DNA from 4 places in the Gordonia crocea genome. Region 1 is predicted to be linked to each of the others. Evidence: predicted binding sites of a transcription regulator. Region 1 holds the regulator's gene; each other region holds the start of a gene.
What was found. Region 1 encodes LexA, which represses DNA repair genes until DNA is damaged. Its sites were predicted from a motif close to CGAACANNTGTTCG; they were not measured.
Positions count from the first base shown of each region.

Region 2: a site for LexA is predicted at 3,005-3,018, ahead of nbrcactino_RS11575 (SAV_6107 family HEPN domain-containing protein). Genes of this name have one in related genera too.
Region 3: a site for LexA is predicted at 2,247-2,260, ahead of nbrcactino_RS14270 (HNH endonuclease signature motif containing protein). Genes of this name have one in related genera too.
Region 4: a site for LexA is predicted at 1,713-1,726, ahead of nbrcactino_RS09755 (DUF222 domain-containing protein). Genes of this name have one in related genera too.

Region 1 is NZ_BJOU01000001.1:2,320,562-2,324,323, reverse strand. Features, by position in the region: gene hflX (GTPase HflX) at 1-1,239, shown strand, start outside; gene lexA (transcriptional repressor LexA) at 1,247-1,936, opposite strand; gene nbrcactino_RS18195 (LysM peptidoglycan-binding domain-containing protein) at 2,085-2,624, shown strand; gene nrdR (transcriptional regulator NrdR) at 2,667-3,116, shown strand; gene hrpA (ATP-dependent RNA helicase HrpA) at 3,122-3,762, opposite strand, start outside.
Region 2 is NZ_BJOU01000001.1:2,450,799-2,454,560, forward strand. Features, by position in the region: gene rsmH (16S rRNA (cytosine(1402)-N(4))-methyltransferase RsmH) at 1-830, opposite strand, end outside; gene mraZ (division/cell wall cluster transcriptional repressor MraZ) at 982-1,425, opposite strand; gene nbrcactino_RS11570 (SCO2097 family morphological protein) at 1,843-2,226, opposite strand; gene nbrcactino_RS11575 (SAV_6107 family HEPN domain-containing protein) at 2,336-2,803, opposite strand; gene nbrcactino_RS11580 (GNAT family N-acetyltransferase) at 3,113-3,762, shown strand, end outside.
Region 3 is NZ_BJOU01000011.1:20,035-23,796, forward strand. Features, by position in the region: gene nbrcactino_RS14255 (fructosamine kinase family protein) at 1-546, opposite strand, end outside; gene nbrcactino_RS14260 (MBL fold metallo-hydrolase) at 583-1,374, opposite strand; gene nbrcactino_RS14265 (lipoprotein LpqH) at 1,639-2,109, shown strand; gene nbrcactino_RS14270 (HNH endonuclease signature motif containing protein) at 2,294-3,762, shown strand, end outside.
Region 4 is NZ_BJOU01000001.1:2,058,957-2,062,718, reverse strand. Features, by position in the region: gene fmt (methionyl-tRNA formyltransferase) at 1-104, opposite strand, end outside; gene nbrcactino_RS09755 (DUF222 domain-containing protein) at 115-1,674, opposite strand; gene nbrcactino_RS09750 (primosomal protein N') at 1,793-3,754, opposite strand.

The DNA of each region.
Region 1 (3,762 bases):
GCACAGGCACAGGCGAATATGGCGGAGTTGGCGGCGCTGGCCGAAACGGCGGGGTCGCAGGTCCTCGACGCCGTGATCCAGCGGCGCAGCAGCCCCGACGCGGCGACCTACATCGGTTCGGGTAAGGCCGGCGAACTCCACGACTTGGTCGTCGCGACGGGCGCCGACACCGTGATCGCCGACGGCGAGCTGACACCGGCGCAGTTGACCGCGCTGGAGAAGATCGTGAAGGTCAAGGTCATCGACCGGACCGCGCTGATTCTGGACATCTTCGCCCAACACGCCACCAGCCGTGAGGGCAAGGCGCAGGTGTCGCTGGCCCAGATGGAATACATGCTGCCGCGCCTGCGTGGTTGGGGTGAGTCGATGTCGCGCCAGGCCGGTGGACGCGCCGGCAGCAATGGCGGCGTCGGCCTGCGCGGCCCGGGTGAGACGAAGATCGAGACCGACCGCCGCCGGATCCGGGAGCGGATGGCCAAGCTGCGGCGCGAGATCCGCGCGATGAAGACCGCGCGGACGGTGAAACGCCTCGAGCGCCACCGCAGCGGTGTCCCGACGATCACCGTCGTCGGATACACCAACGCCGGGAAGTCGAGCCTGGTCAACGCGATGACCGGATCGGGTGTCCTGGTGCAGAACGCCTTGTTCGCGACGCTGGACCCGACGACACGCCGCGCGCGCCTGGACGACGGTCGCGAGGTGGTCTTCACCGACACGGTCGGATTCGTCCGCCACCTGCCGACCCAACTCGTCGAGGCCTTCCGGTCGACCTTGGAGGAGGTCGCCGACGCCGACCTGCTGATCCACGTGGTCGACGGGGCCGAGGCATTCCCGCTCGACCAGGTCGCCGCGGTACGCACCGTGTTGGCCGAGGTACTCGAGGAGAGTGGTGACGGTGCCGCCGCGCCACCGGAGCTGTTGGTGGTCAACAAGATCGACGCGATGGACGGTCTGGCGCGCGCGGAACTGGCGGCAGCGCTGCCGGGGGCGATCTTCATCTCCGCCCGAACCGGGGAAGGCCTCGACGGGCTCTTCAACCGGGTCCGCGACGAGGTGGGCCGCCACGACGTCGAGATCTTCGTCGATGTGCCGTTCGACCGTGGCGACGTCGTCTCGCGGATCCATGCCGACGGCGAAGTCCGATCGACCGAGCATCACGCCACGGGGACGAAAATGAGGATCCGCGTGCCCGCCGCGCTCGCCGGGGAACTCGAGGAGTTCACCCGGACCGGCGGCTGAGGGGTCGTCAGATCCGGCGCATCACCGTCACGACCTTGCCGAGGATGACGGCGCGGTCGCCGGGGATCGGCTCGAACAGCGGGTTGTGCGGCATCAGCCACACGTGGTCGGCGTCGCGCTTGAACGTCTTCACGGTGGCTTCGCCGTCGATCATCGCGGCGACGATGTCGCCGTTGTCGGCGACGTTCTGCTGCCGGACCACCACCCAGTCGCCGTCACAGATCGCGGCGTCGATCATTGATTCGCCGATGACGCGCAACAGGAAGTGGGTGCCGTCCCCGACGAGTTCGCGGGGGAGTGGGAAGACGTCTTCGACGGCCTCCTCGGCGAGGATGGGGCCGCCCGCGGCGATCTGTCCGAGGACCGGCACGTACGTCGGTGCGGGCATCCCGTCGGTCCCGGCCGCGGCGCCTCCGGGCGGCGGCTGGTTCTTGTCCGGCGCGACGTTCACCGCGCGTGGTCGGTGGGGGTCGCGCTTGAGGAGGCCCTTGGTCTCCAGGGTGCGCAACTGGTAGGCCACCGATGAGGTCGACACCAGGCCGACGGCGTCGCCGATCTCGCGGATGCTCGGCGGGTAGCCGCGCTCACGGACCGACTTGCGGATGACTTCCAGCACGTCGCGCTGGCGCTGGGTCAGGGTTGCCTCGACGGCCGCCGGTGAGTCGGTCAGGCCGGCCTGCGGCTTCTTCTTGGCCATGGTTTCTCCTGTTCTCGGTTGAGCCCCACGGTAGCGAAACAAACCGACAGTTTCAAACATTTGTTCGACGTGTCGCGAGACTTTGTCAGACGGGCGTGGTAGAACTTCGAACATCAGTGCATCGAACGTACGAACGAGGAGATCGAAGATGAGCGCATCGGTGATGTACCGCCCGGGCCACCCGCACCACGCCGTTCCGACGTCGCGGCCGATCGCCGCGGCGGGCCATCGGCAGCGTGTGGTCCAGCCGCACCGCGGGCCCGCCCGGTCGGAGGGCCGGGCGCTGCGTGGGCCGCGCGACACGCGGCTGCCCGCACCCCGCCCGGGCCGGGGCAGCGAGTGCACCGGACCGGCCCATGGCCGTCCGCGGGTCGCACGGCCGGCGCCGGACAGCCGGGTGTTCGCCCGGCGCAAGGCCGCCGCGGCCATCCTGGTGGGCGCCGCGCTGGCCGGGCTGGTGTGGCTGTTCGCCATCGTCGGCGGAAACTACGAGGCGGCGTCGGCGCCGGCTCCGGTCGCCACGTCGGTTGTGCATGTTCGCGGCGGCGAGACGCTGACGGCAGTCGCGGCCCGGATCGCACCCGACATGCCGCGACAAGCAGTGGTGAACCAGCTGCGGGCGCTCAATTCGATGACCTCGCCGACGTTGACCGTGGGCCAGGCACTGGTCGTCCCGGTGTACCGCTGATCGGCGTTCGCCGGTGAGGGGCGCACCGGTATTGTTGGGGACATGCATTGCCCCTTCTGCAAGCACGAAGACACCAAGGTCGTGGATTCGCGCCTTGCCGACGAGGGGCAGGCGATCCGCCGCCGCCGTTCCTGTGTCGAGTGTGGCCGCCGGTTCACCACGGTGGAGTCGGCCGTGTTAGCCGTCGTCAAGCGCAACGGGGTGACCGAGCCGTTCAGCCGCGAGAAGGTCATGAAGGGGGTTCGTCGGGCCTGCCAGGGGCGGCAGGTCGACGAGGACGCCCTCGCCCAGTTGGCTGCGCAGGTGGAGGACGCGGTCCGTTCCTCGGGGTCGGCGGAGATACCCAGTCACGAGGTGGGATTGGCCATCCTCGGGCCGCTGCGCGATCTCGACGAGGTGGCCTACCTGCGCTTCGCCTCGGTCTACCGGTCCTTCGAGTCGCTCGACGACTTCCAGCGCGAGATCGACCTGCTGCAGGCCCATCGCGCCTGATTCCGTCAGGTGAAGGCGTCGAATGCCTTGAGCACTCGCTTTTCGGACACCGGATGGGCGGTGCCGAGCCGTTGGGCGAACAATCCGACGCGCAACTCTTCAACCATCCACTGGGCGTAGTCGTTGAACGGTTCGCGGCGGTGTTCGGGCAGCTGGTGGAGCCGTTGGTTCCACCGTTCGATGACGCGGTCGACGGCGGCGAGGGCGTCCCGGTCGCGGGCCGCACCGGTGTCGAGTGATTCGAGTCGGATGATCGCCGCCCGAAGGTAGCGGGGGACCTCGGCGAGGCGGTCGATCGGAGTGCTGCCGATGAAGCCGTCGAAGACGAGGTTGGCCAGCTGTTCGGCGACATCGTCGGCCGCCAGCGTTCCGGTGCGCGAGTCAATGGCCGCGTGGACCTCGGGGACCAGCGCAAACACGTCCAATGCCGCGAAGAAGGCGGTCGGCGCCCGGTCGGTGATCTGCGGGGCGAGGTCCGCGCGCAACGCGGCGAAGGCCGACGGGGTGCGCAGTGCGGATGCGCGGGCGGTGGGTACGGAGTCACGGATGGCGCGGCGGGTGCAGTCGGCCAACAGGGCGTCGAGGTCGGGGTAGGGGTGCTGACTCAGGGCCAGCCGTTGCGCCGGGTTCAACGAGGACGCCGTCT
Region 2 (3,762 bases), 130 kb from region 1:
CTGGACCGGCTCCGTTGCGCGAACTCGCGCTTGACGATGCGGTCCTCGAGTGACTGGTAGCTCATCACCACGGCACGTCCACCCACCGCGAGCGCGTCGAGTGCCGCCGGGAGGGCCGCCTTCAACGAGTCCAGTTCGCCGTTGACCTCGATGCGCAATGCCTGAAACGTGCGTTTGGCGGGGTGCCCGCCGGTTCGCCGGGTGGCTGCCGGGATCGTCGAGTAGAGCAGTTCGACCAGGCGCCCGCTCGTGGTGAACGGCTGCTCGCGCCGCGCGGCGACCACCGCCGAGGCGATCCGGCCGGCGAAGCGCTCCTCGCCGTAGTCGGCGAGGACCCGGGCGAGCTCGCCGTGCGAGTAGGTGTTGAGGACGTCGGCGGCGGTCAGTGGATCGTCGGTGTTCATCCGCATGTCCAGCGGCGCATCCACCGCATAGGCGAATCCGCGGTTGCGCTGGTCCAGTTGCATCGACGAGACGCCGAGGTCGAACAGCACGCCGTCCACCTCGGGCAGCGCCCGGCCGAGTCCGACCGGCTCGGCCAGGACGCGGGCCAGCTCGTCGTAGCGACCGGCGTTGATCGACACCCGGTCCCCGAAGGGCGCCAGCCGCGCCGCGGCACCCTGGCGCGCCGCGCCGTCGCGGTCGATACCCACGACGGTCAGACCGGCGAAGGCACGGAGTAGGAGTTCGGTATGCCCACCGGCGCCGAGGGTGGCGTCGACGACGACCGCACCTTCCCCGGTGGCGCTGTGCCGAGTCACCGCAGGGGCGAGCAGATCGAGGATCCGCTGTGCCATCACCGGGATGTGGCCGTGCTCACCGCCGCTCATCGCGCGTCCTTCTCGTGTCGCCGGGCCGTGGGGATGGATGAACCGGGGTCCCCGCCCGATCGCGAACCTGGCGCTGGGGAAGTGCGTCAGGGCCGGATCGGGCGTAGGCCTCGTCTCACCCATGGAGGTGGTCTCGGGGCTCATGGAGTTGTCAGAGGAGGGTCTCGAAGGCTTCCGAGCCGGCCGCCGAGAAGTCCTCCTCGTGGTCGGCCTGGTAGGCCTCCCACGTCTGGGCGTCCCAGATCTCGAGGTGGTCGAAGCTGCCGATGACCACGCACTCCTTCGTCAGACCGGCGTACTTGCGGTGATCCGGCGAGAGGCTGATCCGCCCCTGCCCGTCCGGCCGCTGTTCGTCCGCGCTGGCGAAGAAGTACCGCTGGAAGGCGCGCGCCTGCGGGTTGTTGCGCGATGCCGCCCTGGTCCTCTCTGCGATCACGTCGAAGTCCTCGAGGCGGTAGACGGCGAGGCTGTTGTCCTGGTTGCGAGTGACCATCACCCCTCCTGCCAATGCGTCTCGAAACTTCGCGGGCAGTGTGAGCCGCCCCTTGTCGTCCAACTTGGGCGTGTAAGTGCCGACGAGCCGCTGACTCGACATCTGACACCTCCCGCCCGCTGCTGGGTTTCGACGTCCGGTTCGCCTCACCCAGTGACCACACTCTACCCCACTTTCCACCACTTTCCACCCCAATCGCGCCACCGCTGCCCCACTGGCTAGCAAAAATGCAGTTCAAAGCGGTAAGTAGTATTGCGAGCCAGGGGCGGACACGCCGTGTCGCAGCTGATTCAGGCGGTTACCAGTGGGACTAGAGCGTTCTAAAGTGCCTGGTGATATGTAGCTACAGCACCCGGTGGTGGAATGTGGGGAATCGTCGGGTGACCCGGTGGGGCACCGTGGGGAAAGCCCACCCCCACGGCGGCCCGGGTTCCACAGACGACAAAAACCCGGGGCCGCGCATCGTGATGATGCGCGGCCCCGGGTGAGGTCTGCGGGCCGGTAGACCGGCCCTGGTCGCTACTCCTCGGTGAAGCGGCGGTTGAAGCGGTCTTCCATCCGCTCGGAGAAACTGCGCGCCGGCGCCGCCGGCCGAGTGGGCCCGGCACCGCCGTCGACCGACTTGAGTGACGGCTTGCCGCCGCGGAGCGCCAGCAATCCCGCGGCAAACATGACGAGGAAGCCGATGAGGCTCAGGATCGGGAACCCGCCGACGTGAACGCCCGCAACGATTCCGCCGACAAGAAGCGCGAGCCCGACGAGGAAGATCGCGACGGCCTGCAACCGCCGACGACTCGGCGCACGTCCACCGCGGTGCACGGTCGAGGCGAACTTGGGGTCGTCCGCATACAGCGCATTCTCAATCTGGTCGAGCATGCGCTGCTCGTGTTCGGATAGTGGCACCGCCCTGCCTCCTCAATCGTGCTGGTCACCTCCATGATACGAGGTGAAGCGCAGAACGACCACAATTCGCCGCCCGTTGCGCCCATTCGCGGGGACCAACCACGCCGATTCAGGCCGAACGTTGCTGGGACGGCGCGGCCAAGGGCGTCCGCCCCTGCTCATAATCGGCCAGCACCGCCTCGCCGATTGCCAGGAAAGCCGTGAGGCGCACGCGCATCCGCGCCACCACCGCCTGGTCGACATCGGTGACGAGCCCGGTCTCGATGCGGTGCCGGACCCCCGAGTGGGCGGCGAAGAACTCCGCCGCGGCGGCCAGGCCGCCGTCATCGGCCGTCGCGCGCGCTTGCGCGCCCAACCGAACCCAGGCGCTGCGCTGACCCCTCGGGGCCCGGCGGCGCGACTCCAGCACGGTGAGGATGGAACCGGCCGCGCGCAGCGACGCGAGGTAATACAGCCGCAACCGCTCGGCGTTGCCGGCCACGACATCCCCCTCGTCGGCGATCCGCACGGCCTGGTCGAGCAGGCGATGGGCATCGAGCACCACCCGGTGGTCGACCGCCGCGTTCGTCGTCGCCATCTCCCCTGCCACCTCCTTGCTCGCCCGTCTTCCGTCGGCGTCTTCCGCCGGCGTCTTCCGTCGGCGTCATCCGCTGTCACCCGGAACGTATCGGCTCGGTCGGACATTCCGGACCGCGGCGGATGCCCGGCCGGCGCCTCGGCTTCCCTCCGCGGCGCCGGCCGAACCCCGACGGCCGGTGGCGCCGGACCGGCCGAGTATCGAAACTATGTTCGATGTCATCGATGCTAGCGTGATCGTGCGGCGGGCTCAACCGCTGCTGCGACACAGGGAGAGATCAAGATGCCCAACGAGCCGGTCAGCGCACCGGTGGACGTGCGCGTGGTGCGGCTCTACGGCGGGGACTCCCACCGCTGGCTCGACCCGGCGCTCAATGTCTACGTCACGGCAATGGGCTATCCGCGCGGTATCGAGGCCCAGCGGCGCGCCCTGTGGCGCGACCACATCGCCCGGCCCGGGTGGAGCGCTTTCGGCGCGGTCGCCAGCCTGGACACCGATCGCACGGGCGGCACGTGGCTGCGCCGATCGACGACCGCCCACTCCCTGCACCAGCGCCGCCTCGACCCGGTCGCCGCCCGGGGCGAGACCCGCGCCGAAGTCCTCGTCGGCATCGCCTACGGCTATCGCGGCGCCCCCGATCAGTGGTGGAACCAGCAGCTCCGCACCGGCCTGCGCCAGGCGGGGTGCCCCGCCGACGAGGCCGCGCGCGTCCTGGCCGACTACTTCGAGCTCACCGAACTGCACGTGCACCCCGACGCCCAGGGTGGCGGCGTCGGCCAAGCACTGTTGAGCGCCCTGCTCGCCGACCGGACCGAGGCGCGGGTCCTGCTGTCCACGCCCGAGGTGGTCGGTGAGGCCAATCGAGCCTGGTCGCTGTACCGCCGCTTCGGCTTTTCCGACGTCTTGCGCAATTTCACCTTCGTCGGCGATCCCCGGCCGTTCGCCTTCCTCGGCCGCGA
Region 3 (3,762 bases), on a different contig from region 1:
CGGCGGCCCGCAGAGCTCCTCGGCGTGGGCCGCGAGCCGGGTGATCGACTCCAGCGCCGCTGCGGCGACGACCCCCTGCTCAACACACTGTTCCACCAGCGGGATTACCCGGCGTTTCACGAAGAAGTCCGCCCAGTCGTCGGTCGGGGTCAAGTCCACTTCGACCGAACCGAGGTACCCGGCCGGGGAATCGTCGAGCGCGCCGAACCAGCGGTTCGTCGTGCGGTGCAGGCGCGCCAGCCCGCGGCCGAGGTCAGCGTCGGTCGTCGGCGACGGTGCACCGCTGTCGATCCACTCGAGCACCAGCCCGGTCGGGGCCAACCGCAGCACCTCCGGTACCGCCAGGTCGCCCCGGTGGGTGCGCAGGGCGCGCAACCCGGCGGCCTCACGCTCGAACAGATCCGGCGTGGCGTCGGGTCGCCACTTGAGGAACAGCGGACCGTCGTCGGTTTCCAGCCGGTAGGCCCGGGCGATATCCCCGCCGGATACCCGCGCCGACGCCCGGACCCCGAGGCCGTCGACGAGATCGACGGGCAGATCGGACATGGCGCCACTGTGCCACAGATCCGGCAGCGTCACCGGTCAGCGCAGCCGGTACCGCCCGTCGTCATCCGGCCCCGCCACCACTGCGCGGGCCACCAGTTCGTCGAGGTGGCGTCCGGTCATGGCGCGCTCCACCTCGTCGGCGAACCAGGGCGCCGTCTGCACCCGATAGATGACGCCTTCGCCGACCACCTCGTCGCGCGACCGCGGGCGCTCGGCGAGCAGCGCGAGCAACCGCTCCTCGCGGGCGTCGAGCGCCGCGGCGTGCCGCCGCAGTGCCGCGAGGAACTCGTCGCGGTCGAAGTACGGGCCTTTCGCGTGATACGGCACGACGACGGCCGCGTCGACGTCGGCGACGGCCGCGAGGGTGGACCGCACGTCGGCGAGGCTGGAGTCGCGGTCGCCGTAGACCGGTCCGAAGGAGGAGAGCTCGACGTCGGCGATGTAGAACACCCCGTCGGGTTCGACGAGGAAGCCGCAATGCCCGGCCGTGTGCCCCGGGAGCGGGACCACCCGGATCGCGACCCCGCCGCCGAGGTCGTACACCTCGGTGTCGTCGAAGGTGTCGACCGCGGGAAGCGGGGCCCACCCGAATTGCTCGACCAGGTCGGTCTCCCACTCCCCCCGCGGCAGGCCGTAGTGCTCGAGGAAGCCGCCCCAACTGTGCAGCGCGGGAGCGTCGCGGTGGTGAATCGCCACGCGTCGGGCGCGCGTGGCCGCATCGACGGTGTGGTCCTCGTGATAGTGGCTCAGGAGTAGCAAATCCGCCGGTGGCGGGTCGACGCCGACGGCACTGTCGAGCAGGACGGTGGCGTCTCGCCCGGTCACCATGATCGGATTTCCGTAGGGGTATCCGCCCGCGTGTGGCGACACCCAGCGCGTGACATTCGGTCCCAGTCGACGCTGTTCGGTGCCCATGTCCCCATCATGCCGTGCGATCGGGGGGTTCAGATCCGGGTTCGACCGCACTCACCAGCACCGCGTGACCCACCCGCACCGTCCGTTTCCCAATCGCCGATCGCGGTGAACACGCAGGTCTACCGTCATTCCAGCAGTTCAACCGGACTGCTCGTCACACGGACTTTGGAGCCAGTCATGCGCAAGATCCATCTCTTCTTCGCGACCGCCGGCGCGGTCGGTCTTATCGGCGCCATGGGCGCGTGTTCCAGCGATTCCGACAGCAACACCTCCGGGAACGCGATGAAGACCGGCGGCGAGGCCTCAGTCACCGTCGACGGCAAACCGTTGGAGATGTCATCGAAGACGGTCGTCTGCACCGAGAACGCCGGCAAGGTCGTCATCGCCATCGGCGACACGGCCGGCGGGGCAACCGCGGGGGTCGGGGCGACGCTGACGACGGGCGACAACCCGACGGTGGAAACCGTCGGGCTCGGTGTCACCAACGGCCAGGCACTCGGCTACGCCAAGGGCACGCCGGGCGGCGAGGCGAAGGCCACCAAAGACGGCAACACCTACACCATCACCGGCACGGTGACGGGAGTCGACACCGCCAACCCGATGTCGCCGGCGAAGAAGTCCTTCGAGATCAAGGTGACCTGCCCCTGATCACCTTCTGAGTCACACACTGAGCTGTGGTCCCGCACTGGGGCCACAGTTCAGTGCGTCGAGGGGCGGGTGCCGGCCCAGCCGTCGACTGTTCCACGCCTGATCGGTGTTGCCCAGGTCACACTATTGAGGTACACTGAACATATATTCGAGCATTCGGCGACGCGCGAGGGGGTGACCACCGATGACAGCACAGTTGACCAGCACTGGGATCGATCCGGGCGCCCTTCCCGATTCCCCACTCGCCCTGACCGAACTGGCCGACGCGGTGATCGCCAAACTGGCCGCCATGCCGCTGTCGCGGGCCGGGGACGCCGAGGTTCTGGCCGCGGTGGAGACCTTGGAGCGCGCCTGGCGGCGATCAGCGGCCGCCAATACCGCGTTGCTCGTCGAGGTCAGCGACCGCGACTTGTTCACCCGCACCGGCCACACCACTGTCAAGCGGTTCTATGCCCAACATCTACGACTGGGCCACGGCGAGGCCAAACGCCGCCTCATCACCGCCGAATCCATCGGCGTCTTCACCGCCATGACCGGCGACAAACTGCCCCCCAAACGCGAACCCCTCGCGGCGGCCGCGGCCGAGGGAACGATCTCGGCCGAGCACGTCATCGAAGTCGAATCGATCCTCGCCAAGATTCCCCGGTCCACCTCACCCGACGAGGTAGACACCGCCACCACCATCCTCGCCGGCTCCGCCGCCGAAATGGCGCCCGCCGACCTGCGGCCCCTCGGGCAACGCCTGCTGGCCCACCTCGACCCCGACGGCACCCTCGCCGACGACACCGATCGCCAACTCCGCCGCGGCATCACCATCGGCCGCCAAGACGGCCAACTCATGTCCAAGATCAGCGGCTACCTCACCCCGGCGCTGCGCGCGAAACTCGAAGTCCTCCTGGACAACTGGGCCGCCCCCGGGATGAACAACCCCGACGACCCGGAAACCCACACCGGATCCAAGGCCGACCTCACCGACGCCGACCGGACCTCCCTTGCCGAATCCGCCCGGCGCGACTCCCGCCTGCCCGCCCAGCGCAACCACGACGCCCTCGAACGCGGCCTCGACTGGATCCTCGGCCACCAGGCCCTCGGCCGGCCCCACCGCCTGCCCGCCGAACTCGTCATCACCATCGACGAGGCCGATCTGGCGCGCCGCGCGGGGGTCGCCCTGACCGCGACCGGCACGATGATCCCCACCAGCGACCTGATCTCCCTCGCCGCGGATGCCACACCGCACCTGGAGGTCTTCAAGACCCACACCCGCACCGTTCTCGACTTCGCCCGCAGCAAGCGCATCGCCACCAAAGCCCAGCGCCTGGCACTCTTCGGCGCCCATCACGGTTGCACCCGCCCCGGGTGCACCGAACCCTTCTCCCGTACCCAGGCCCACCATGCCGCGCAGGACTGGGCCCTCGGCGGCAAGACCGACGTCAACGACCTCACGCCGGCCTGCGGCCCCGACAACCGCAACGTCGGCACCAGACCCGGCCAATGGGAAACCGCCCCGATTCCCGCCGGCCCCCGAGAAGGACGGACCGGTTGGCGGCTCACCGGCAGCGATCATCCCTACCGGACCAATCCGCTCAACCACCCCCGCGCTGCCCAGTGCCCCGCACCCCCGGATTCCGGGAGAACCGGACCTACGCGCACACC
Region 4 (3,762 bases), 260 kb from region 1:
TCGGGACGTGACAGCACCCCGACGACCTCGTGGTCGGGTGACTCGTGCAGAGCACTGAGCGAGGGCACCGCGGCAGCGGGCGTGCCGGCAAAGAGGACGCGCATTCGGTCAATACTAGGCGGCACCGGCCGGGCGAGAGGCCGCGGTGTTCGGCAACGCCGCGGGATCCTCCTGTTCCGCGGGTGGGTCCGAATCGGTGGCGGCCTGGGCCGGTTCAGCACGGTGCCCCAGCGAGTGGACGGGGTCGTGGACGGGGTTGGTCCGCCAGGGCCCGTCACTGCCGGTCAGGCGCCAGCCGGTGCGCCCGGCGTCCGGTCCGGCGGTCAGTGGCCGCGTTTGCCATTGACCCGGCCGGTCACCGACATTGCGGTTGTCGGCCCCGCAGGCCGCGGCAAGATCGCCGAGATCGGTCTGCCCGCCGTCGGCCCAGTCGGCGGCGGCGTGGTGCGCCTGCGTGCGGGAGAACGGCTCGGTGCAGAGTGGCCGGGTGCATCCACGGTCCCGGCCGAACAACGCCAACCGCTGGGCCAGGGTCGCAATCCGCTTTCCACGGCCGAAGTCGAGGACCTGGCGGGTCGAGTTCTTGAACACCTCCAGCCAGGGCACCGCGTCGGCGGCCACCGCGACGAGGTCGCCGACGGGAATGAGGGTTCCGGTCGCGGTGAGCCCGACTCCGGCCCGCCGTGCCAGATCTGCCTCATCGACGGTGATCACCAATTGCGCCGGAATCCGATCGGGCGAACCGAACGCTTCCCGCCCGAGCAACCAGTCCAACCCTTTGTCGAGCGCGTCATGATTGCGCTGGGCCGGGGTGCGCCGATCCCGGGCAGCCGCGTCGCTCGCGACGACGCGGTCCTGGGTCCCCAATTGGGCCGCCGACCCCGACAGCGAGTCTTCGTCGTCGGGGTTGTTCATCCCCGGCTTGGCCCAGTTGTCCAACAACACTTCCAACTTCGCGCGCACCGCCGGGGTCAGGTACCCAGAGATCTTCGACATCAGCCGGGCGTCTTGACGGCCGATGGTGATGCCGCGCTGCCGGCGCCGATCGACATCGTCGGTCAACGTTCCGTCGGGATCGAGGTGGGCCAAGATCCGCTGGCCCAGCTTCCCGATCTCCTCGGGCATCACTTCTCGGGCCGCGGTGCTGAGCATCGCCACCGCCAGCTCGGTGTCCTCGGTGGTGACGGCACCGGGGATCTTGTCGAGGACCTTTTCCACCTCGCGGACATGATGTCCACCGACCTCGCCGGCGGCCACGGCCTCGGCGAGTCGTTCGCGCTTGGGTGCCAACTTCTCCCCCGTCATAGCGGTCAACCGTCCGATCGTCGCGGCGATCTGCTCCCGGAACTTGGCTTCGGTCGCACCGAGCCGCAGATGCTGCGCGTAGAAATCGCGCGGCTTGGCGTGTCCGGTCCGCAGGAAGACCTGGCGGTCATTCACCTCGACGAAGAATGCCGCGTCCACACCGTCGATCCGCCGACGGGTCGTCTCCAGCGACTCCACCGCGGCCAGTACGTCGCCGTCGGTCATCAGTCCCAGCGGCGCGGCCGACAGCTTCTGCACCGCCGCATCGATCAGCCTGGCCAACTCCAACGGCGACTCCGACAACCCGGACTCTGACAACCCGGACCCTGGCAACCGTGACTCCTCCGATCCGAGTGTGACGTCGACCATGAAATCACCCCCGTGAACTGCGACTAGCCCGATCTATTCGAACTGGTGTTCAGTTTACCAGCGCGGTGTGACCTGCGCCACTACCGAATCGGGTGGCCTTTCGGCGGGATCGCGGTCATCACCCGATCGTCGACGGATCGACCTGGACCCGCAGCGGGCCCGCCTCACCTCCGGAGACCCGGCGCGCTTGAGCCGCGGTCAACGCCGCGGCGAGCGCGCGCCCGTGGCGCCGGTCAACCCGGACCAGCAGCCGCTCGTACTCGTCGACGGAACGGCCTCGGTCGGTGCGCTCCCCGCCCGCCGGGCCGCGCACGCCGGGCGGTAGCGGGACCGGCCCCAAGACGCTCGCGCCGTCGGGGAGTTCGAGGGCATCGACGAAGGCCCGCACCGCACCCGGCGTCCCATCGACGGCTGCCATGGTCACCGCCGGCGGAAAGCCCAATTCGGCGCGGGCGGAAAGCTGGTCGGCGGCGAAGCCAACCGGGTCCCACCGCACGAGCGCCTGCACGACGGGAAGATCGTTGTCGGCCAGCAGCACGACGTTCCCGCCGTCGACGGCTGGTCTGGCCAGGGCCGCGATGGCGAACCAATGCCGGGCGGCGTCCTCGTCGGCGCGCAGGTCCTCCCGGTCCAGTTGCGCCCAGGTGTCGACCGCGATGACCGTGCCATACCCGGCGCCGTCGACGATCGGCTCGGCCCCGGGGGTCGCGACGACCAGCCGTGCCCCGTCGGCGATGAGGTCGACGCGGCGCGCCCCATCGCTGGTCACCACCGGCACCCCGCGGAATGCCCGCCCCAGTTCCTCCGCGGTGCGGGCCGCGCCGATGGTGCGCGCCCGGATCTCGGTGGAACCGCAGGCCGCACACCGAGGCGCGGGGTCCGCGCGCCCGCACCAACGGCACGACACCGAGTGGTCCGGCGCCATGGCCAGCGGCCCGTGGCAGTGCCGACAGCGGGCGTGGGTGCGGCACTTGGCACAGGCCAGCGACGGCAGATAGCCGCGTCGGGGCACGCTGATCAGCACCGGTTGTCCGGCGTCGAGGCTGGCGCGCGCCAGTCGGAAGGCGAACTCTGGCACCCGGGCCAACCGCACGAGCGGGTCGTTGCCGACGGCCCGGTTCTCCTCGGCAAGCGCCTGCACCCTGGCCCCGGCACGGCGCACCGTCGCCCGATCCGCCACCAAATCATGTGCCCAGTCCGCCTCGACGAGGGCCTGCGCCTCGGCCGTGCGGGCATAGCCGCCGATCAACAGGCCGCACTGCTGCTGGTGACTGCGCAGCACCGCGACCTCCCGCGGATGCGGATAGGGCGCACGCGGCTCGTCCAGGCTTGGATCGCCGTCGTCCCAGACGATGACCAGACCGAGGTCGCGGACCGGGGCGAACACCGCGCTGCGGGTACCCAGGACCACCTGGGCGGTGCCGCGCAACGCGGCCAGCCACCGCCGGTAGCGCGCCGTCGGGCCGAGCCCGGCGGCCAAGGTGACGCAGCGCTCCCCCAGTGGCTCGCACGCCTGCGCCAACCGGTCGAGGTCGCGCTGGTCGGGCACCACCGCGATGACCCCGCGCCCGGCCGCCACGGTGTGGCCGATCAGTTCGGCAAGCCGCTGCGGCCAATCCGTACCCGGAAGCGCCTGCCACGCCGCCCGCGGCGCCCGGCCCTCGCGCACGGCGTTGGCGAATGCCCGGCCCCCGCGGTAGTCGCCCCAGGCCGGTAACTCCGGGTCGGGGTCGAGGTAGGGCTCGGTACGCGCCGGCGGTCGCGGCTCCTTCTCGGTGCGGGCGTGTCGGGGCGGGACCGCCAAGCGCACCACATCCGACATCGTCCCGGCATAACGGTCGGCGACCGACCGGCACAGGACGGCGATCTCCGGGGCCAGCACCGGCTCCGGGGACACGACCCGGTCGATCCACCCCAGCTTGCCGTCGTGCTCACTGGACTCGAGGCGCGCGAGGAGGAAGGCGTCGACCAGCCGCCCGGCGAAGCGGACCCTCAACCGGGCCCCGGGAACCGCGTCGGCGTCCTGCGCCGCGTCGACCAGATAGTCGAACGGCCGGTCCAGATGCGCCAGTCCGAGCATCGGGAGCA